DNA from 2 places in the Cytobacillus sp. genome. Region 2 is predicted to be linked to the other one. Evidence: predicted binding sites of a transcription regulator. Region 2 holds the regulator's gene; the other holds the start of a gene.
The links. Region 2 encodes LexA, which represses DNA repair genes until DNA is damaged. Its sites were predicted from a motif close to CGAACATATGTTCG; they were not measured.
Positions count from the first base shown of each region.

Region 1: a site for LexA is predicted at 4,401-4,414, ahead of ACEQ1T_RS22165 (YqzH family protein). Genes of this name have one in related genera too.

Region 1 covers NZ_CAXQGS010000129.1:58,536-69,484, forward strand. The annotation lists gene ACEQ1T_RS22145 (glycosyltransferase family 2 protein) at 1-539, opposite strand, end outside; gene proC (pyrroline-5-carboxylate reductase) at 608-1,438, opposite strand; gene ACEQ1T_RS22155 (MBL fold metallo-hydrolase) at 2,117-3,091, shown strand; gene ACEQ1T_RS22160 (SDR family oxidoreductase) at 3,093-3,887, shown strand; gene ACEQ1T_RS22165 (YqzH family protein) at 4,094-4,300, opposite strand; gene ACEQ1T_RS22170 (UV damage repair protein UvrX) at 4,541-5,800, shown strand; gene ACEQ1T_RS22175 (YolD-like family protein) at 5,815-6,144, shown strand; gene ACEQ1T_RS22180 (hypothetical protein) at 6,232-6,390, shown strand; gene ACEQ1T_RS22185 (CDGSH iron-sulfur domain-containing protein) at 6,408-6,626, opposite strand; gene ACEQ1T_RS22190 (iron-sulfur cluster biosynthesis family protein) at 6,743-7,069, shown strand; gene ACEQ1T_RS22195 (hypothetical protein) at 7,252-7,794, shown strand; gene ACEQ1T_RS22200 (alpha/beta hydrolase) at 7,840-8,766, opposite strand; gene ACEQ1T_RS22205 (hypothetical protein) at 8,894-9,025, opposite strand; gene ACEQ1T_RS22210 (hydroxymethylglutaryl-CoA lyase) at 9,142-10,050, opposite strand; gene ACEQ1T_RS22215 (acetyl-CoA C-acetyltransferase) at 10,244-10,949, shown strand, end outside.
Region 2 covers NZ_CAXQGS010000053.1:59,696-70,644, reverse strand. The annotation lists gene ACEQ1T_RS10035 (recombinase family protein) at 1-364, opposite strand, end outside; gene ACEQ1T_RS10030 (LysM peptidoglycan-binding domain-containing protein) at 374-706, opposite strand; gene lexA (transcriptional repressor LexA) at 863-1,486, shown strand; gene ACEQ1T_RS10020 (DUF4257 domain-containing protein) at 1,772-2,056, shown strand; gene ACEQ1T_RS10015 (CBO0543 family protein) at 2,264-2,824, opposite strand; gene ACEQ1T_RS10010 (CBO0543 family protein) at 4,023-4,490, opposite strand; gene ACEQ1T_RS10005 (CBO0543 family protein) at 4,487-4,978, opposite strand; partial or broken gene ACEQ1T_RS10000 (hypothetical protein) at 5,026-5,255, opposite strand; gene glnA (type I glutamate--ammonia ligase) at 5,730-7,064, opposite strand; gene ACEQ1T_RS09990 (MerR family transcriptional regulator) at 7,168-7,575, opposite strand; gene ACEQ1T_RS09985 (methionine gamma-lyase family protein) at 7,764-9,035, opposite strand; gene hflX (GTPase HflX) at 9,049-10,323, opposite strand; gene ACEQ1T_RS09975 (trimeric intracellular cation channel family protein) at 10,542-10,949, shown strand, end outside.

The sequences.
Region 1 (10,949 bases), on a different contig from region 2:
CCGAAAAGAAAAAAAGCAATGAATGTATTGAGCCAGAAACTCCTTCCTGCCAAGCTCGGTGCCGCCGTTAAATGGTCAAGGTCATTCTTATTAAAATAATGAACCGCCTTGCTGAGGGCATCCTTTTTAAATAACACATCGGCATCTGTGAACAAGATTAATTCCCCTGATGACTCTAAATATCCCTTGTAAAGGGCATGATTTTTTCCAAGCCACCCACTGGGGAGCGTCTTGATATTGAGACACTTAACCCTTGAATCACGCTCCTGGAGGCGGTCCATGATCCTCCCCGTGCTGTCTGTTGAACGATCATTGACCAATATCCATTCAATGCGTTTGTAGCTTTGCTGCAGCTGGGTTTTTAAGCTCTCCTCAAGCCTGGCTTCTTCATTCCTTGCCGCTGTTATGACAGAAAGAAGAGGGCCTTCAGTCATCGTATCGCTATCTTCAAGGCGGTCCAGGCTTTTTAGTCCCAGAGCGGCATCAATTAGTACTGCAATCCATACAAGGAGACTTGCGCTTAATAGAATAATGAGCATTTGCAGGTTCTCATCCTTTTTTCATAGTTTGCATTAAGAAGGCGTATTTACAGGGGAGATGACCCCGGCTAAATTTTCACTGTGCTGCTGAAGCTTTGGCCAAGCCGCCTGGATTGGGCTGTCGCTTCTTTAATGCATTCAATAAAGGCTTTCTGCACACCGTTCGCTTCAAGAACTTTTACACCTGCTTCGGTAGTGCCGCCGGGACTTGTTACTTCCTTCCTAAGCTGCTGAGGATCCTTGGCTGACCTGGCCAGCATTTCGGCTGCCCCTATGAGGGTCTGGATGATGAATTCCTTCGCCATCTCCTTTTCGAGCCCGATTTCTTCCGCGCTTTTTTCCATGGCTTCCGCAAGATAGTAAATATACGCCGGTCCGCTGCCTGACAGGCCTGTTACGGCATCCAGCTGACTTTCCTCTACAAACGCTGACTTTCCCACTGTATCAAAAATGCTTCTTACTGCTTCCATCTGTTCTTTGGTCACTCTTTCATTAGCCGATAACGCACTGGCGGACTTTCCGACGGCTGCCGATGTATTCGGCATGGCTCTCACGACTGGCAGCTTTTTTTCCGCCAAACGTTCAATGCTTTCGATTGAAACCCCAGCCAGAACGGAAATGATCAGCATATCTTCCTGTAAATAAGGTTTTATGAGAGTGATGGCATCCGCTGCATCTTTTGGCTTCATCGCTAAAATAACAGTTTCAGCACCACTGAACAGGTCGCTGAGATTATAAGTAGTCTGAACGTCATAGGCTTTTTGCATGGATTGCAGCTTTTCCCTGCTGCATTTGTTTGTGACCCAAATATTGCTGCCGGTAATGAGCCGGCTTTCAATCATTCCTGATATTAACGCTTCTGCCATTGATCCTGCTCCAATAATAGCTAACTTTTTCATTTGCTGTTATTCCTCCTTTATTGTTCATAATGCCGGCTGACTAAAATAAAAAAGCCTTTCCATCCAGTAAAGGACGAAAAGACTATGCTTCCGCGGTACCACCTTCATTGCCTTTTCCTTCTTGGTGCAGCATGCCTGCTGCATCCGCTGTCTTTGAAAAGGCATCTCGATCCCGATAACGCCGGGGGTGCGTTTAGGTTTTCCTAACAGCTCATAAGGCAGGTTCAATGGTCAAGTGGACTGTGAAGCCTTTCAGCCGCTGAGCTTCACTCTCTTTCGCCGTTTTCCATTTACTAATCTTATTCATCGCTATTTTTCTGCTGTCCATATTCCAGCTTTGGTCTGTGGAAATCAAATTTTAATTGTGATTATGCAAGAAGACACGCTTATTTGTCAAGCGGTATTTCCCAAAAAAATATTAATAATGCGCAAAAATTATGTGAAAATAATGACAATTAGCAAAAAGAACGGTACACTTATTTTTATATATGAAGATTTCTAAATTTTGTTATGGAATTTCAGTAATTTGTACGCATGGCAAATACTTATATTTTAAGGGTGAAACAGGGTGGTTATCTTAAGGGCATATGGACTGTATGACTTGGATGGCCAGCGGAAGTATATAAAAAAAACAGCTTTATTTTATTTAAATATAGTGATTTTAGGGGGATTGTTAAAATGGCAGATTGGAAGGATGGAATTGCAAAACTTGTTATCCCGACACCTTTTCCTGTCGGTGACGTTAATGTATATGCAGTAAAAGGGGAAAAGCTGACTCTTGTGGACGCCGGCCCTAAAACGGATGAAGCGTGGGAAGCTCTAAAATCCCAGCTTAAAGAGCTGAATTTAACTCCCGGTGATTTTGAACAGGTTGTCCTTACACATCATCATCCCGATCATGCCGGGCTGCTTGACTTTTTTCCAGACAGTCTCGATGTGTTCGGGCACCCGGTTAATCAAAGGTGGCTGTCCCGGACGGACCAGTTTCTAAAATTTCATGATGAATTTTACATAAAACTGTTTAACGAATTTGGGATTCCTGAAAGCTATTTTTCTTTTATAAACAAGATGAAAAAGACTCTGCGCTATTCCTGCAATCGTACCCTGACGGGCGAACTGAAGGAAGGCAGCCAGCCTGAAGGGATGGACGATTGGACGGTAGTGGAGACGCCTGGGCATGCACAGAGCCATATAGGTTTGTTCAGGGAGAAAGATGGTGTATTCCTTGGAGGAGACCATTTGCTTGCACACATTTCTCCCAATCCCATCCTGGAGCCGCCGCTTCCCGGCAATTCGGAACGGCCGAAGCCGCAGCTTCAGTATAACGAGTCGCTGAAAAAGCTGCGGCAGCTGCCAATATCCCTTTTTTACTCTGGACATGGAGAGGATATTACAAATGTGAATGAGTTAATAAACGAAAGGCTTGGCCGCCAGCATGAGCGGGCAATGAAAGTAAAGGCATGGCTTGAGTCTGAGTCACTCACTGTTTTTGAAGTGTGCCGCCGCCTTTTTCCGAAAGTTTATGAGAAGGAGCTTTCCCTGACGATTTCCGAAACGGTCGCGCAGCTTGACTATTTGCATTCAATAGGAGAGATTTATATAAATAAAGAGGAGGAAGCATTCTTGTATTCCGCATCAAAAGAGGTGGTTTGATTTGTCAGACAGTTTGAAAAATAAAAATGTGATTATCACAGGTGCATCTGGAGGGATTGGAGCCCAAATGGCTGTTCTTTGTGCTGAGAGGGGAGCAAACCTTGTCCTTCTTGCCCGCAGCCTTGACAAATTGCAGGAACTGCAGGCAGATTTGCAGAGGCGTTTTTCAGTGGATGTTTACATACGTAAACTCGATGTTTCGGACACTGACGAAGTCTCGGCTGTTTTTTCCGAAGTACTTGCGCGGTTTGATCGCATAGATGTTCTTGTTAATAATGCCGGGTTCGGAGTTTTCCGTGAGGCGCATGAAGCAAAAGTTGAAGAAATAAAGGAAATGTTTGATGTAAATGTAGTTGGTTTAATGGCTTGCACCAGCATGGTGCTGCCGGTGATGAGGAAACAGAGAAGCGGCCATATTATCAACATCGCCTCACAGGCGGGCAAAATTGCCACACCGAAATCCAGTATCTATTCTGCAACCAAGCATGCTGTTCTTGGCTATACGAACAGCCTTCGCATGGAGCTGGCTGACAGCAATGTCTTTGTGACTGCTGTTAATCCCGGACCGATTGAGACAAACTTCTTCAATATTGCCGATGAAAAAGGCACATATGTGAAAAATGTCAGCAAGTATATGCTTAAGCCCGAGTATGTGGCGCTTAAAGTAGTCAATGCCATGCTGATGCCAGTCAGGGAAATTAATCTCCCGCGGTGGATGAATGCGGGAAGTATTGTCTATACACTTTTTCCAGGACTGTTCGAAAAAATTGGAAAACGTGCATTCAATCAGAAATAAGAAAAGCGGAAGCGCCTTGCCCACCCCCGACAAGCACAAGACGAGCCTCCCGGAAAGGCGTTCTTTGCCTTTTTTGGGAGGATTGGCTTGTGACCTCGAGGGGGTAGGCGCTGGAGCTAGACAGTTATTGACGTTCAAAAATTTATACTGTCTTATCTTATAAGAAAGCAGCTGCAGCCAAATCCCTGCAGCTGCTTTTTTATTCTTTAAAAATAAGGTGAGCCCGTAATATACCCGTATACCACATCATTTACTATTTCATGCAGCTCGCTGTCTGCTTCTTTATTTTTCTCCTTTATGACTTTATTGAATATCTCTGCAAATTCCCTGCTTTCAAACGTAATGGAATGGCTGTCCTCGTTATATTGCTTTAAACAGTTTTGAACCATTTTATATATCAGTTTTTTGTTCATTATTTTTGCACCTCAAGCTGATTATACTGGTTTCTGGTCATATCGGCACCTGGCAAAAGAACCTGTTTTAAGAAAAACCGCGTAAAATTTCCATTGAAACCGAACGCATATTCGCTTAATATATTGGGTATACATATATAGAACAAATGTTCTTGGTTATTTTTATTTGGATTCGGGTGCTGCCGACCTGCATAAGCTGGTGCGGCGCCTTGCGCTTTTCTGAAGGAGGATGTCGAAGTCATGGTTGATTACAGCACAATGCCGAATAATCAAATTTTGTGTGTTGATATGAAGAGCTTTTATGCAAGCTGTTCTGCTGTCATGCTTGGTCTGGATCCCCTTGACTGCTATCTTGTGATTGCGGGGAATGTGGAACGGAAGGGCAGCGTTGTTCTGGCTGCCTCTCCGCGAATGAAAAAAGAGTTTGGGATAAAGACAGGGGCCCGCCTTTTTGAGGTTCCTAATGACCCGCGCATTAGAATTGAGGAGCCGAAAATGGCGACTTATTTAAGAATCTCCACTGAAATCACCAGGGTGTTTAACCGTTATGTCCCCAAGGAAGCCATCCATACGTACAGTGTCGATGAAAGTTTTATAAAAGTAGACGGCGCAGTGCATCTCTGGGGTGATGCCCGGACAATTGCCTGGAAAATAAAAGATGATATTGAACGGGAATTTCAGCTCCCCTGTGCCATAGGAATAGGGCCTAATTTGCTTATGTCAAAGCTCTGCCTGGATCTTGAAGCGAAAAAAAGGGGAGTTGCTGAATGGACGTATGAAGATGTGAAAACAAAGCTGTGGAATGTATCCCCTTTAAGGGAAATGTGGGGCATCGGCCGCCGTGTTGAAAAGACATTGAATGGAATGGGGATTTTTACAGTAGGACAGCTAGCCCGCTATGATTTGGCTAAGCTTGAAAAAAAGTTTGGGATTATGGGCAATCAGCTCTATCACCATGCATGGGGTATTGATCTGTCGGAAATAGGGGCACCGATCATGGAAGGGCAGATCAGCTTCGGGAAAAGCCAGATTTTACTGAGGGATTACAAAGAGGAAAAGGAAATTAAGCATGTGGTCCTTGAGATGTGTGAGGAAGTGGCAAGAAGGGCCCGCAGCCACCGTAAAGCCGGCAGGACCATCAGCTTTGGCCTTGGCTACAGCCAGGATGAATTCGGAGGAGGCTTCTACCGCTCAAGGACAGTTGACCAGCCAACCAATATTACGATGGATCTTTACCGCGTCTGCCTCGAGCTTTTTGACGAGAATTATGAGGGCAAAACAGTGCGTCAGATTTCCATTTCCCTCGGCAATATTACGGATGACTGCGAAATGCAGCTGAATCTGTTCGATTTGGATGGCTGGAAAAAAAGGGAGCTCGGCTACACAGTGGACCGGATCCGCTCCAAGTTTGGAGGGGGAGCTCTGCTGAGAGCCGTCTCTTATACAAGCGCAGGAACCGCCAAGCACCGTGCGACATTGGTTGGCGGCCATAAAATGTAAAAGGGGGTCAGCTTATGATTCGCGATCGGGGCAGAATAAAATGGACTTCTATGATGCTGCCGGAACATGTAAAGCTCTTAAGAGACTGGGCAGAGGAAGATACGTACGAGCAAGAGCGGGAATTGGATGAGCAGAAATTTGAATATATGAATGAAATTCTTTCAGAGGCAATGGAATTTCAAAAAAGCGTTACACTTACTCATTACAGGGGCAGGAATTATGAACTCGTCATCGGGAGCATCCATTATTGGGATGAACTTGGCCAAAAGCTTCATATTGTTGATCGATTTGGGGAAATTCATCATATTTCCATTAACGCTATAGCGGATGCGAGGTTCACTTGATGAATAGAGATGTCTGAACTGGATGAATTTAAAACGGGTAGTTTTTGGACGCGGGAAGCATCTTAACAGCAGGGAGGTGTATGAAATATGCCTAGAGGAAAAGAACTGGAACAGCTGCCGATGGCTAATATCGCACCAGGGGCCGGAGAAGACAGTACGGACAGGGACCGGGAACTGCTTCAAGGGATTGTACAGGATGAAAGAGCAACACCCGCAGGAATAAAAAATGAAAAAAAACGGGGATAAGTCCCCGTTTTCCACCCTTATTGCTTGTCATCGAGAGCTTTCTCCGCACGGACACAGGATTGAAAAGTTCCTTTATGAGTGCCATCACAAAATGGGATTTTCGTGGATCTTCCGCAGCGGCAAAGGGAGAAGGTTTGTTTTGTTTCAAATTTATTGCCATCCATATCGATTAATTCTACATCACCTGTTACACGAAACGATCCATTATCCATTACTTTAATCTGCGCCTTTGACATATCCAATCATCCTTTCACAATTTTGGTGGCTGAATAAGCAACTGTCTCTTTCAGAAGCATGTTATTCCTATCTGTGTTAAAATACAGCATATGCAAAGGGGAGGTAGTTTTAAAACATGGAAATTGCATTAACTGAATTGGCGGCAGAAAAATTATCGGGACGCATTGCCGGCAAAGATGGATTTATAAGGCTTAAGTATGATATAGATGGCTGCGGCTGTGTTGTAAGCGGAGTGACGGCACTCTGGCTTGTTGACGAGCTTGATGATGATGACAGGGAAATCAAAACGAACACTGGCAGCATATATGTGGAAAAATCAAAGGAAGTATTTTTAGATGACGATTTGATAATAGACTTTTCAGAGAAGGCAAACTGCTTTCAGTTAAAAAGTCCGAATCAGTATTTAAACCCGAGAATGAGCTTTATTGATAAAACAAAATAAATGATGTAGCAGGCGGCCGCTATGGGATGGCGGTCTTTTTTAATTAGTACATAGGTAAAAATACCCTTCCAAAATTCTGGAAAATAAGGTTTTAATATATTAGTAAAAGGTTACAGGCTAAATAGAATAACGAAGATGTTTGTCATTATGGGTGAAGAGAGTGCTGATTGGGGGAGATTTGAATGAAGCAGAACTATCTGTTATTTTTGCTGCTGGCAGCTTTCCTGATGTTGTCAGGGTGCAGTACAGCAACAATGGGCCAGGCGATTGATGATGGAATTCCATTCAATGTAAAAGAAATCTTACATAAAGAAAAAGTAAAAGATGGAGTTATTCTCCTGTATTTAACGCAGCAGAATGATGGACACAATGAGGTCGAGGCCATGGCAGCCGCCTATTTGAAAGGCAGTGACAAAAAAGGCTGGAAAAATGAAGGCCATAACCATTGGGAACATTATGAGAATGAACATATGACCGTTTATACAGATACTTTTTATGATTATGATAAAGAAGGTAATTTAGAAAACAGATTGCCGGTAATTTTTGGTGAGATTCAAAGCGGGGATATTAAAAAAGTAGAAACAGCCGGCAAGGAAGAGAAATTTGAAGAAGCGGCAATTATTAAAAAAGAAAACAAACGCTATTATTTTAAAATGGGAGATTTTCATACTGCAAGAGGACTGTCTGAAGACGGCAAGGAAATCATAAAGAAAAAGAAAAATTAGAGGATCTTATATGAAACAGCTGGCTTACATTGAAGCCAGCTGTTTCTATTGTGATAAAGCATCTTTGCTGTTGACATACTGATCCAAAAACTCGTCGATGACTTTTTCATAGTCTTCTCTGTTTTCATTGAAGGATTGAGCATGGATCCCATTGACAGCAAGGTAAAATTGTTTAGGACCTTTTTTCTTCTCGTACAAAGCCTCGGACATGGTCGGCAAAATAAAATCGTCTTTTTCACTGTGAATGAACAGGATAGGTTTCTTTATATTTTCAATAACAGAAATAGGCGATACATCTGCAATGGAGTATTTCTCACGCATCCGCAGAAATAGATCAGCGACAGGCAAAAAGAGCTTTGGCGACAGCTTCATCTCTGCTTTTAAACGGTAAGCCAGCTGCTCTTTAAAGTCTGAAAAAGGGCAATCGGCGATGTAAAAGTCTGCACCGTCTTCGAGCATTCCCGCATAGAGGATCATTGTAGCAGCTCCCATGCTTTCGCCATGAATGCCAATCTGAATATTTGGCCCTTTTTCGGCTTTAAGCCAATCAACAATTGCTTTTAAATCAAACTTTTCATAATGCCCATAACTTGTCGTTCTTCCTCCAGATTCTCCGTGGCGGCGATGATCATAGATAACCGCATTAAATCCCCGGTCCAAAAAGAGGTTCATATATTTAATCGAGTTCATTTTATTTTCCGTAACTCCGTGGGAAATAACAATATAGCGACTATTTTTATGTGGTTCGACAGCCACGGCTTTTAAGTTATAGCCAAATGGGGAGGGAATAAGCACGTCTCTCTTTGGCAGGCTTTCATACTTGATAAGATCAAGTCTGCCGGACTCCTTCTCCCTTTCTAAAATATAGCCATCTTCCTTCTTTTTCATAAACATAAGCCTATTTGTAAAATAGACGCCGAGTGATGAAAGAAAGAGAACGATGGAAAATAAATAACGTAAAAACCTTCTCAAACCCATCCCTCCATCTTTTTTTCTTTATTTTACCATTCTGGATAAAATTAAAACAGAGATGTGAGCCGGGACATGCTGAAATTTCATGAGGGGCTCTACGCATAAAAAAAAGCCGCTATGCAGCGGCTCATTGCTTTGCGTTTTGTCTTTTAGTTGGATGTATTGCTTTTTCTAATTCCTCGGCAGCAATCGTCTGGTTTACTGTATCGGAATTCGGCTTCCCCTTCTGGCTATATCCTTTATCGCGTTTTTGGCTCATCGGATTATCCCCCTTCTAATAGGCTGCAGCTGAATTGAATTCGTCAGCTGCTTTAGCAGTTGCCTCATCTAATAAGATGCTATAAGAAAGGGCGTATTATTCATCCTAAGAAGCAGCTATTGAACTGTTTGAGCGTTCAGCCTGAAATAGGTGCTTTCAATCGGCCTGGAAAGATGAGGCTGAACAATTTTTACCGCTTCCATTAATTGATCAAGGTTAACATTGGTTTCAATTCCCATACGCTCAAGCATATAAACAACATCTTCAGTTGCCGCATTGCCTGCAGCGCCAGGGGCAAATGGGCATCCGCCAAGTCCTCCGGCGGAAGTATCAAATCGGTCGACACCTGCCTGTAAGGCTGCAAAGATATTGGTAAGGGCCATTTTTCTTGTGTCATGGAAATGAGCAGTCAGCAGGGTATTTGGAAACTCTTCTTTTAAACGGGAAAAAAGTCCATACGATTCATGGGGAGCAGCCATCCCGATAGTATCTGCTACGCTTAATTCATCAGCCCCTGCGTCAACAAATTGACGGCATAGCCCAACTGTATCTTCAGGGTTGATTGCTCCTTCATAGGGGCAATGAAATGCCGTAGAGATGCAGGCGCGGACAAAGTAACCTTTCTCCTTCAGTTCTCCGATAATCGGCTTTAGTTCATCCATGCTTTCCTGAGTGGGTTTATTGATATTCTTGTTATTAAATGTATTGCTTACACCGACGAAAACGGCAACGGCCCGGCATTCAGTCATATATACCCTGTCAATGCCTTTGCGGTTTGGGGCCAGCACGATATCCCTTGTATTTGCATCAAGGCAATCTGCCGTAATTTCAGCTGCATCCCCCATCTGCGGGACCCACTTCGGAGACACAAATGAAGTAAGCTCCAACTCTGTTAATCCTGCATTTTTTAAACTTTTAATAAAGTCTTTCTTGACTTCGGTGGGTACAAAGGACTTTTCATTTTGCAGTCCATCCCGCGGGCCCACTTCAATAATTGTTACTTTATTTGGAAATGCCAGCGTCATGTTTTCAGCTCCCGTTTCATATTTTAAATCGTGTATGGTAAGCGCTTTCTTAAAAATTGCTATATGCCTTAAATTTATTGTAGTAGGAAAGTATTTTTGATTGCAAGAATAATAAAAATTTTGACAAAATAAAAGGAATTTTGGGATCTTGGCACGAATATAAGCAGAGAGATGTTTTGAAAGGATGAGAGAGATGACACAAACAGAGGTCGTAATAGTCAGCGCTGTCCGGACAGCAATCGGCAGTTTTAATGGAAGCCTTAAAGGTGTATCAGCACCAGAACTTGGGGCGATTGCGATAAAAGGCGCTCTTGAAAAAGCAGGTGTAACACCGGATCAGATAGATGAAGTAATCCTGGGAAATGTCCTGCAGGCAGGTCTGGGCCAGAATCCGGCAAGGCAGGCAGCTCTTAAAGCGGGTCTTCCTGAAAGCGTTTCCGCAATGACGATTAATAAGGTCTGCGGTTCCGGGCTGAAGGCAGTTCATTTAGCTGCACAGGCCATTTTAGCAGGTGATGCTGAAGCGGTGATTGCTGGCGGCATGGAGAATATGAGTCAGGCTCCTTACATAATGAAAAATGCAAGAAATGGCTTTAAAATGGGAGATCAAAAGCTTATAGATTCGATGATATCAGACGGGCTCTGGTGTGCATTTAATGATTACCATATGGGAGTTACTGCTGAGAATCTCTGCTCGAAATACGAGCTGAGCCGGGAAGAACAGGACGAATTCGCCGCAGCCAGCCAGGAAAAGGCGGCAAAGGCAATTGAAGAAGGAAAATTCAAAGATGAAATCGTTCCTGTTGAAATTCCTCAGCGAAAAGGGAATCCGATTGTTTTTGATACAGACGAGTATCCGAAAAAAGGGACGACTGCTGAAAAGCTCGGAGGCTTGCGCC
Region 2 (10,949 bases):
CAACAATGTTCAGCACCATCGAATCTGATTCCGAAAGTTCGAGCTGGCCGTTATTCGAAATGCTGTATAGCTGGACTTCTTCTTTTAAAATGCAATGGAGTATTGCAATCTTTGCATTGCCCCGCCCAAGCCTGGTTTCATCCTGAATGAGGACAACCTTGATATCCTTTTCTTTAATTAAGTCTAAAAGCTCCAATATACCGTCTCTTTCAAGATCGTATCCGCTGGCCTGTTCGCGAATCACCTTGACCACTTCAAAATTATGCTTTTTCGCCAGAATCACCAGCTCTTCTTCCTGCCTTGAAAGGGACGTTTCCTGAGTATCCTTTGTTGTACTAACCCTGCAGTAAATAATAGCTTTCATAACTTCTCCTTATTCATAAAGGTCTGAACTGGCAAGCTCTTTATAAGGCTCGTCATCCAGAGCTTTTACTGGAATTACAATTTCATCGCCCGGAAAAATCCTTCCAGACGCAATCTCATTATTTTGTTCCACCCAATTAATAAATTGATCTGTAGACAGCGAATGTTCAGCCGAAAAATTCTCAGCAATTTTCCATAAAGAGTCGCCTTCTGCAACAGTGACTTTCACAAACTTTTCCGTATCGGGTGTTTCTATTTGCACGAGCATAATAAACGATGCTGCCAGGCTTAAAACGAAGAGAATAATAGCATAAGAATATGATTTCCACAATTTTTTAAACATGATATACCACCTCTGAAAAGAATATATGTTCGCATTTGATGATTTTATTATAGACCGAACATTTGTTTTGTGTCAATGAAAATTCGAACTTATGTTTGTATCATATGGTAATTGGTGCTATAATTGAGACAACAAAAACATACGAGGTGCGTAAAGATGGTGAAATTATCAAAAAGGCAGCAAGATATATTAGAGTTTATAAAAGAAGAAGTTAAATTGAGGGGTTATCCGCCTTCTGTAAGGGAAATCGGGGAAGCAGTCGGCCTTGCTTCAAGCTCAACAGTTCACGGCCATCTCGCCAGACTTGAAAGCAAAGGGCTGATCCGCAGAGATCCTACTAAACCGCGCGCCATTGAAATTTTAGACCTGGACGAGTCTTCTCACATTCCTAAAGTCAGTGCAGTTAATGTTCCGATCGTCGGTAAAGTAACTGCAGGTCAGCCGATAACGGCCATTGAAAATGTCGAAGAATACTTCCCTCTTCCAGAAAGAATGGCACCAGCTGACGAGCATGTATTCATGCTTGAAATCATGGGAGAAAGTATGATTGAAGCCGGAATCCTTGATGGCGACTATGTCATCGTCAAACAGCAGAGCACTGCCAATAATGGAGATATCGTGGTTGCCATGACAGAGGAAGACGAAGCAACTGTCAAGAGATTCTTTAAAGAAAAAGACTTTATCCGTCTTCAGCCGGAAAACTCTACAATGGAACCTATCATCCTTCGAAATGTTTCCATCCTTGGAAAGGTTATAGGTGTATACCGCCATATGCATTAATAGAGTGATAAAAAGCAAGCAGCCTCTGCCTGCTTTTTATTTTTTCCAATTTTAAGAAGGTTATCAGTTCCTATTACCTGATGCTATTAGCGAAATCATACGAAAGTAACGGATACTTTTTCTTTTGGCATAAAGTTACAGTCAAGTATGACTATTTTATTGTTCTGAAAATTCGGTATTTTTATGCATATTAATTTATAGCCACTTTCTATATAATGGTAATACACCGAGAATCAACCTAAGGTCGCTTGTCCAAAATCTCGACTTTAGGAGTGTGAAGAAAAAATGTTTTTGAACATTACCTTCGCTTTGTTGATTGGTGGGCTGGTTGGTGTCGTTGGACATATTCGGAAAGAAGGCAAAATGGTCAAACCCAGAAGGACAAAAAAGTTCATCTATCTGGGGGTCTTTGAAGAAGTAATCATGGGGGCTTTAGCGGCTGTTTTTTTGGTCGTATCTTCAGATCCTGACTCTGCCTTAAAGGTAGTTCTCCTGGCGGTGATTGCAGGGTTTGGAGGAGATGCACTGCTGACATGTCTCGATTTCTTAAAGATCAGACATAAAGAATAGAGAGATGCAGAGAAATACGAATTAGTTAAAACCTCGTTCATCTGTAAACGGGGTTTTTGTATTTGCCTTTTTAAAAATACTCCCCGGCTAAAGTGGCCAGGGAATTTCAAATTTTCTTAGTACGAGAACATGTACTGCCCGCCCTCCCAAGAATGCACTCGCATACGTGAAAAAACACACCACCTGCTGGGAGAAATCCTGCCTTTTTTATTTTTCGACTATTTTTTCAAAACTGCTCCTTCTGCTGAACCAATGGGCAATTAAATAAAGTGAAACTAATATAAAAAAGGAATAAGTATAGGCCCAGTCGATTTTTTTATACAAGTGCAGCATTGCCATAATAGGCATTCCTACATAAGCACCAAACCCACCGAATAATACAGCCTTAACTATCGCATTCATATTTGGTTTAAATTGAATTAATAACATTATAGCCACTGGAACAGTTCCATATCGAAATGAGTAGCTGATCGTTGGTATTGGAATAACCTTAATGGGATAGGACCATTTTCCAAAGTCAACACCTAATCCATCAATGGTTGTAGAGATTATCATCGTTATAAAAGCGGCAAATAACAGCCGGGCTGAACTCTCCTTTTTCCGAAAAATTGCCCACAAAACCCAAGGAACAAGTAACATAGCTAAGGCTACCCACCAACTTAAAGTAAATAAGAAAGTGTTTAAATTCACCTCGGTAATCAATTTATTTGCTTCTGTAATAATCTTATTCGCCTTATCAAGTTGAATTAATCCTTCCTGGAATGTCATGATTCACCCACCTTTTACATTCCTTGCTTCGCGTCTAATCCTTAATATTTCAAATTTTATATCTTTTATTCTTATTCGGTCCCTTTATCACGTAATTAACTAATTCTATCTTGTGTTTATTAAAAATATTTTCAATATCACCTGTATCAACCTCTAGCCCTATTCAAATATAGTCTCCAAGACTATCCCTCTTAACATTTTTTGGATTTATAATTCATGTATAACACTTTTGTAAATGGTGAGTCGTCTGAGCATATCAAAATGGCTCGGTATTTTATATTGGTTTGCTACTTGCTTGTATTTTTTTATGGAACCAATCTTCATTTTGACTTCTACAGCTCCGTACAGTTTTTTAGAACATTTGCAATGAGCGACCTTGGCGTTACCTCTTGCAGGGAATACACCTATTCAATTGCACCTCATGAGATTTGTTCTCCTTACCATTTCTGGATGAATGTATTGTTTATTATTAACAGATTAACCTTTTCATTTGGTATTTTGCACCTTTCACAAAACCTTGAGAAGACAAGATTAAACCGGCTAGCGACAATTTTCATTCTTATCTTAGCTTTAGGTAATATTGTTTCTGGCTTTATACCGGCTGATATAAATCTATTTTGGCATTGAATAGCAGCTCAAGTTGGCATGATTACTGTCATGCCCGGTCTTTGGCTTTATGGAAAATCATTAGAAAACGGAAAACGCTGGACTCAATACTGTTTAGTCACATTACTAGTCATATCCATATTCATTATGTTAATCTTTTTCATCCCTATGCCCGCCGGTCTATTGCAATTTACCTGACTCATAATTCTTTTTTATCAATTAACACCCGCTGCCTTGTTTTAATATTCGTCAAAAAACAGAACTAAACAACAATATTCTCTAAGCCTTAACTGTATGGTCCTGAAAAACTTTTTTACAACGACGGCCAAGAACTAAAACTAAATCTTTTTTGTCCAAAAAATAGACCTCTTAACATCAATGGTGTCAAGAGGTTTACTTTTATACAAGTTTGGCATTATTACTCTGACGGAAGAACATACAGAGATAAAAAATCGTCATGACTTAAAACATGTTTCTCCAGAAATTTAATGATTGCTCATAAATCTGGAAAATAGGTTCCATCTCCCCAGTGTCCCATTTTGAAAAAAAGTCCAAATTTCTTGACCTGGGGGAGCCTAGATATTACAACTGGTTACACCAGACCTTTTTTAAACCAAAATATATATATCTTTACAAGATAAAGAATAATCACGTTGGTAATTAAACCAATGAACCAGTTCCAGTGAATATAGTGATACAATGAACTAAATTTTTCGAGAAGATAAGAATAAGTTGTTATCCCCATTGAAAATAGTAAGTAGTACAAAAATGTTCTTCTTGTCCCTTTTTCATTTGGATAAAAAAGTATAAAAAACACGGCAATTGCAGGATAAACTATATAATGTAATGAAAAGCTCATATTTGTTGCTTTATTAAATTCTCTATACGGAAACTCAACCAATCCAAATACCAATTGTATATATTCATGTATCCATGTTATTGCTTGAACAAATATAAAGGTTATCCACGCTAACCTTTTACTTTCGATTGGAATATATCTAAACAGCAAGTACAATGATAAAATCCACGAACATATTAAAATAAGAACTTCTCTGTTCATTTTAACTCCACCAAAATTAATCTTTTAGAAAACCATCGATAAAATTTATCGTTTATATAGAGAGAAATCATTACTGTTACCAGTGTCCAATACCATTTCCATTTATGATACTCAACCAGTTCAGTATTTGATTCTAATACAACTTCTAAGAAGGTAAAAAATCCAGCAAAGAAAACATAATACAATAGTGAGCCAAACCATTTTTTATTCCTTGGAAAATACAAACTAAAAATAATGGCGACTACCGGGAATAAGAAGAACTCAAAAGAAAAACTAGTCCTATTATATAAATTTGCCTTAGGATACAATTGAATCGGATATTCAATCCAACCCATTTCTACTGCTATTAAACCGGCTGGCCATGTAATGACTTGTAGAAAAAAAAAGATAACCCACGCATCTCTAACCTTTTCTCTCGGTACTAGTATCTTGAGACACATGATACTTAGTATTAATATCCCCAATATAATCCATCTTTCAAGATTCATTTAAGTCACCTTTCATCGAAACCATTTAATACTATTTGTTCACATAATTAAATAAATCGATACCACCACTTTTCATCATGCTGCCATTTGTTTGGCTTCTTATATTCCTGAAGTCTCGTCCATGTTCTATGTTATGGCAAACGACACAAACAACACTCTCTAGGTTATTTTCATCAAGTACAAACTCTTGATGATGCTCAAGCTCCTTGATATGGTGAACAACCAGTTGAATCTTCTTACGCTTAGCACTTTCATTGTATTTATTTGTATCACTCATCCAGTATTGGAGGAATAATGCTTTAACGAAAATATTTCTCCAATCCCTGGCACCCTTCTTTGCGACGGCGGGCAAGAGATTTGCCCAACGGCCTTTTCTGTTTGGCTTTATTGGCCTTATTTAAATCATTTTTTAGGATCCTAAAGAACTGTGATCTCCCCTCTTTACCAATTCACTCATTAAGACACACTCATGTGGTTCTCCAGTTAGAAGCAGGGGCAGACATGAAATACATCCCAGAGAGATTGGTTCATGGAAGTATTCAAATAACTTCAGATGTTTATTCGCATATTAGTAAAAAGATTGAAACTGAAAGAATGAGTATATTCGAGGAAAACATGAAAAATGTCCTTGAATTAATTTTTTGCTTTAAAATCGGGCATTTTTAGGGCAAAGCAAAAACTAAAGCCACATTACAATTTTTGCCCGAAAATAAAAACCCCTCAACACCAATGGTGTCAAGGGGTTTACTTTTTAATACATGCTCAAGTACTGCTCGCGCTCCCATGGATGCACTTGCGTACGGAACATATCCCACTCAATTTCCTTCGCTTCAATGAAGTGTTCAAAGATATGTTCACCAAGAGCGGACACGATGACTTCATCTTTCTTAAGCTCATCAAGTGCAGCAGCCAATGTAGCCGGAAGATCCTTGATGCCTTCTTCTTCACGTTCCTGCTTGTTCATTACATAGATGTTGCGGTCTACTGGTGCCGGAGGAGTCAATTTGTTCTTGATTCCGTCAAGTCCAGCTTTTAGAAGTACAGCCATTGCAAGGTATGGGTTTGCAGCAGGGTCTACACTTCTTACTTCAACACGTGTACTTACACCGCGGGAAGCCGGAATACGGATAAGCGGTGAACGGTTTTGAGCAGACCATGCAACATAGCAAGGTGCTTCATAACCAGGCACCAAACGCTTATAAGAGTTAACGATTGGATTTGTTACTGCAGTAAATGCTGTCGCATGGTTGATGATGCCTGCGATAAAGTGACGTGCATCTTCACTTAATTGAAGATCACCAGTTTCGTTGAAGAATGCATTTTTGCCATCCTTGAATAAGGAAACGTTACAGTGCATACCTGATCCGTTAACACCGAACAGCGGTTTTGGCATGAATGTCGCGTGCAGGCCGTGCTTGCGGGCAATTGTTTTAACAACAAGCTTGAACGTCTGGATTTGGTCACAAGCTGTTAATGCATCTGCATATTTGAAGTCGATTTCATGCTGTCCAGGTGCAACCTCATGGTGGGATGCTTCAATTTCAAAGCCCATTTCTTCAAGCTCAAGCACGATATCGCGGCGGCAGTTTTCTCCAAGATCAGTTGGCGCAAGGTCGAAGTATCCGCCATTATCGTTCAATTCAAGAGTCGGCTCACCAGCCTGGTCAAGCTTGAATAAGAAGAATTCCGGCTCAGGTCCTAAGTTGAAATCAGAGTATCCCAACTCTTCCATTTCTTGTAAGATTCGTCTTAAGTTGCTGCGGGGATCACCGAGGAATGGAGTTCCATCCGGATTGTAGATATCACAGATAAGGCGTGCAACTTTCCCTTTTTCAGCTGTCCAAGGGAATACCACCCAGGTATCAAGGTCAGGATAAAGGTTCATATCTGATTCTTCAATACGTACAAAGCCTTCGATTGAAGATCCATCAAACATCATTTTGTTATCAAGGGCTTTTTCAAGCTGGCTGATCGGAATTTCCACGTTCTTGATAGTTCCAAGAATATCCGTAAACTGTAAACGGACGAATTTTACATTTTCCTCTTCTGCAATTCGCTTAATATCTTCTTTAGTAAACTTTGCCACTGGTAGTTCCTCCCTTAAATTTACATGAGTGATTTATTTTTTGCTCTGTTAATGTGCGCTCAGAAATCCAAGACAATATCAACGAGCTTAATAACGGCTTTTTTTAATGAAAAAAGCGATGCATGTTGCCCTGACGCAATGATGAACGATTAAATCGGCCCGCCTGCACTATTTCCTTGCGAAGGAGTTTCCGGATTTCTTCATCTGATAGATCGCGTCTCGCTTTTTCTGCTTGCTTATTCATGTTTTCAGTTATCGCTTGCTGTTCTTTTACGAAAAATAGCTGCTTGATCCCAGCCATGTTCACGCCTTGATCAATCAAATCTTTAATTTCCAGAAGGACATCGATGTCGTTTAAGGAAAAAAGCCTTCTATTTCCGTCAGTTCTAGCTGGAGAAATTAATTGGTGCTCTTCATAGTAGCGAATCTGCCTGGCGGTCAGGTCAGTCAGCTGCATGACAGTACCAATTGGGAAAAGCGGCATGGAACGTCGAATTTCGCTTCCAGTCAACTATTTCTCCCCCTTTTCAATTACTTCTTGAGTTTATTATATGTAATGTCAGATTATCTGTCAACAATATGTTAGCTTTTATAACATGATTTTTTCAAAAAAATTTTACCTTTCATATTTTCATATAAATCTCAATAAAGAAACAGAAAAGGACAACTAACTATGTAGCTGTCCTTCTTAATATTCACCTAATTTATTTGGACTAAACCTTTTTCCAGCAATTGGTTCAGCGCGATGCATACAGCCATTTTCACATGGGAATAAGTCAGCCCGCCTTGAACATAAGCAACATAAGGCGGCCTGATGGGGCCATCAGCTGTCAGTTCAATGCTTGCACCCTGAATAAAAGTACCCGCTGCCATGATAACATCGTCTTCATATCCTGGCATATAAGCAGGGTAGGCAGTTACATGGGAATTAACAGGAGATGCAAATTGAATCGCCTGGCAAAAAGCCACCATTTTTTCTTTATCATCAAATTGAACAGATTGGATTAAATCGGTTCTTTTACTGTCCCACTTTGGATTGGAGTTCATTCCAAGCCGTTCAAGCAGTGCTGCTGTAAAAACAGCCCCTTTCAAAGCCTGACCGACAACATGTGGAGCCAGGAAAAAGCCCTGATACATTTCCTGAAGGCTGTAAAGGGACGCACCTGCTTCTGCACCAATTCCCGGTGAAGTCATACGGAAGGAACAAGCTTCGACCCATTCCTTCTTCCCGACAATATAACCGCCTGTCTTGGCAATTCCCCCGCCGGGATTCTTAATAAGCGACCCGGCCATCAAGTCTGCCCCAACATGGCAAGGCTCTCGGTCTTCAACAAACTCTCCATAGCAATTATCAACAAAAACAATCGCATCCGGCTTAATTTCTTTTACGAACTGAATCATTTCTTCTATTTGTTCGATTGTGAATGATGGTCTTGTTGCGTATCCCTTAGAACGCTGTATGCCAATCATTTTCGTATTCGGTTTAATTGCTTTTTCAACTGCAGGATAATCAATGCTTCCATCTTCATTCAGCGGGATGCTATTGTATCCAATCCCGAACTCTTTCAGCGAACCGTTTCCAGTTCCCCGGATTCCAACAACTTCTTCCAGTGTGTCATATGGTTTTCCGGTGATGTACAGCAATTCATCACCCGGCCGCAATACGCCAAAGAGTGCAATGGAAATGGCATGCGTCCCTGATATAATCTGAGAGCGGACCAATCCTGCTTCCCCGCCGAAAACTTCAGCATATATTTCCTCCAATGTATCCCTGCCGATATCATCGTATCCATATCCGGTTGAAGGAATGAAATGCGAATCGCTGACTTTGAAATTTTGAAAGCTCTTTAATACACGGAATTGATTCTCATCAATCCGCTCATCAATACTCTTTAATACCTCTGAAATTTGCTGCTCCACTTCTTTTACTATCGGCTGGAGCTTTTCTCCTTTTGATAACTGTTGAAACATGATGTTCTCCTAACTATACGGTATATTTCATTAAAGGCCCTGAAATCTGATGGTCTTCGAGGTAATAGCCCTTGCAAACATAGAGCTCTTTATCTTCATTGAAAGTCAATTCCCTCAGGATGGTTTCGTTCTTGAGCTGTGACAGCAGTTTTCCCTCTGTCGAAGGCACCTCCACATGGTAATGCTTCATCATTCCCAGGATCATCTGCTCGATTTTCCGTTTCAGTTCATTGCGGTCATCTTCATCAAAGGCACTGATCTGAATCGTTTCTGTTCTGGCGGTCGGGACAAAATCAGGATGCCTTAAATCTCTCTTATTATATACCGTAAGCTGCGGTATTTTATCATTTTCCAAATCTTCTATCAGTTTATTGACTGTCTGCTCATGCTGGTAATAATCCGGATTGGACATATCGACTACATGAAGAAGAAGATCTGCTTCCTTTACTTCTTCCAGAGTGGAACGGAAGGCTGCAATGAGCGTAGTCGGCAAATCCTGAATAAATCCGACTGTATCTGTCACAAGTGTGATAAATCCGCTTGGCAATATCAGCTTGCGGGTCATCGGGTCAAGTGTGGCAAACAGCTGGTTTTCTTCATAGGAATCCGCTTCCGACAATCTATTAAAAATAGTGGATTTCCCTGCATTTGTATAGCCGACAAGCGCTATTTGGAATGCTTTATTTTTCTTTCTTCGTTCACGGTATCTGTCACGGTGCTGCACAATGACAGAAAGCTGGGTCTTAATATCATCAATTCGGCGGCGGATATGGCGGCGGTCTGATTCAAGCTTGGTCTCACCCGGTCCCCTTGTGCCGATTCCCCCTCCAAGCCTTGAAAGCTGGACACCCTGGCCTGACAGGCGCGGCAGCAAATACTGCAGCTGTGCCAATTCGACCTGCAGCTTCCCTTCTTTAGAGCGCGCCCTCTGCGCAAAGATATCTAAAATCAGCTGTGTGCGGTCAATTATCCGTGCATCCAAATCTGCAGATAGGTTGCGAACCTGGCTTGGTGAAAGCTCATCGTTAAAAATGATAATATCTGCTTCCATATCTTCCTGAAGCGCAGCCAGTTCCTCCACTTTCCCTTTTCCTATATATGTAGACGGATGAACCCGTTCCCTTTTTTGAGTAATCGAAGCTAAAACTTTTCCGTTTGCCGTTTCAGTCAGCGACTCCAATTCTTCCATTGAATATTCAAACCGCTGGTCATCTTCATCAGTATGGCAGCCGACAAGAATGACTTTTTCATAATCTGGCTTATGTTCCAACCAGCATCCCTCTTTCATATGCTTATTTTAATTGATAACATCATAACAAAAAACATATTCAAATACTAATTTTTACCGCTATTCATAGGCTTTTGCACCGCCCATAATAAATGAATAAAAAAATGGTTGTATTTCTTATTTCCCGTGTTAAAATCATATTGTTTGGAAAGAATTTACGTTTTACTAACTTAAATAAAAATATATTTATAGATTTGCATCAAGAGGAGAAATGGCATATGACATGGGAAGTTTTAAGTATGATCGGCACTGTTGCTTTCGCTGTGAGCGGAGCAATTGTGGCCATGGAAGAAGAATATGATATTTTAGGTGTTTATATTCTGGGTATTGTTACCGCTTTTGGCGGCGGGGCCATCCGAAACCTGCTAATAGGTGTTCCTGTCTCTGCCCTTTGGGAACAGGGTTTATTTTTTCAGATTGCCCTTTTATCCATCACAGCAGTAATGCTGTTCCCTAACAATCTGCTCAAGCATTGGCAAAAGTGGGGTAATTTCACTGACGCAATCGGATTATCCGCCTTTGCTATCCAAGGAGCACTATACGCAACTGAAATGAATCATCCTTTAAGCGCTGTAATTGTGGCTGCTGTATTGACAGGAAGCGGCGGGGGCATCATCCGTGACCTT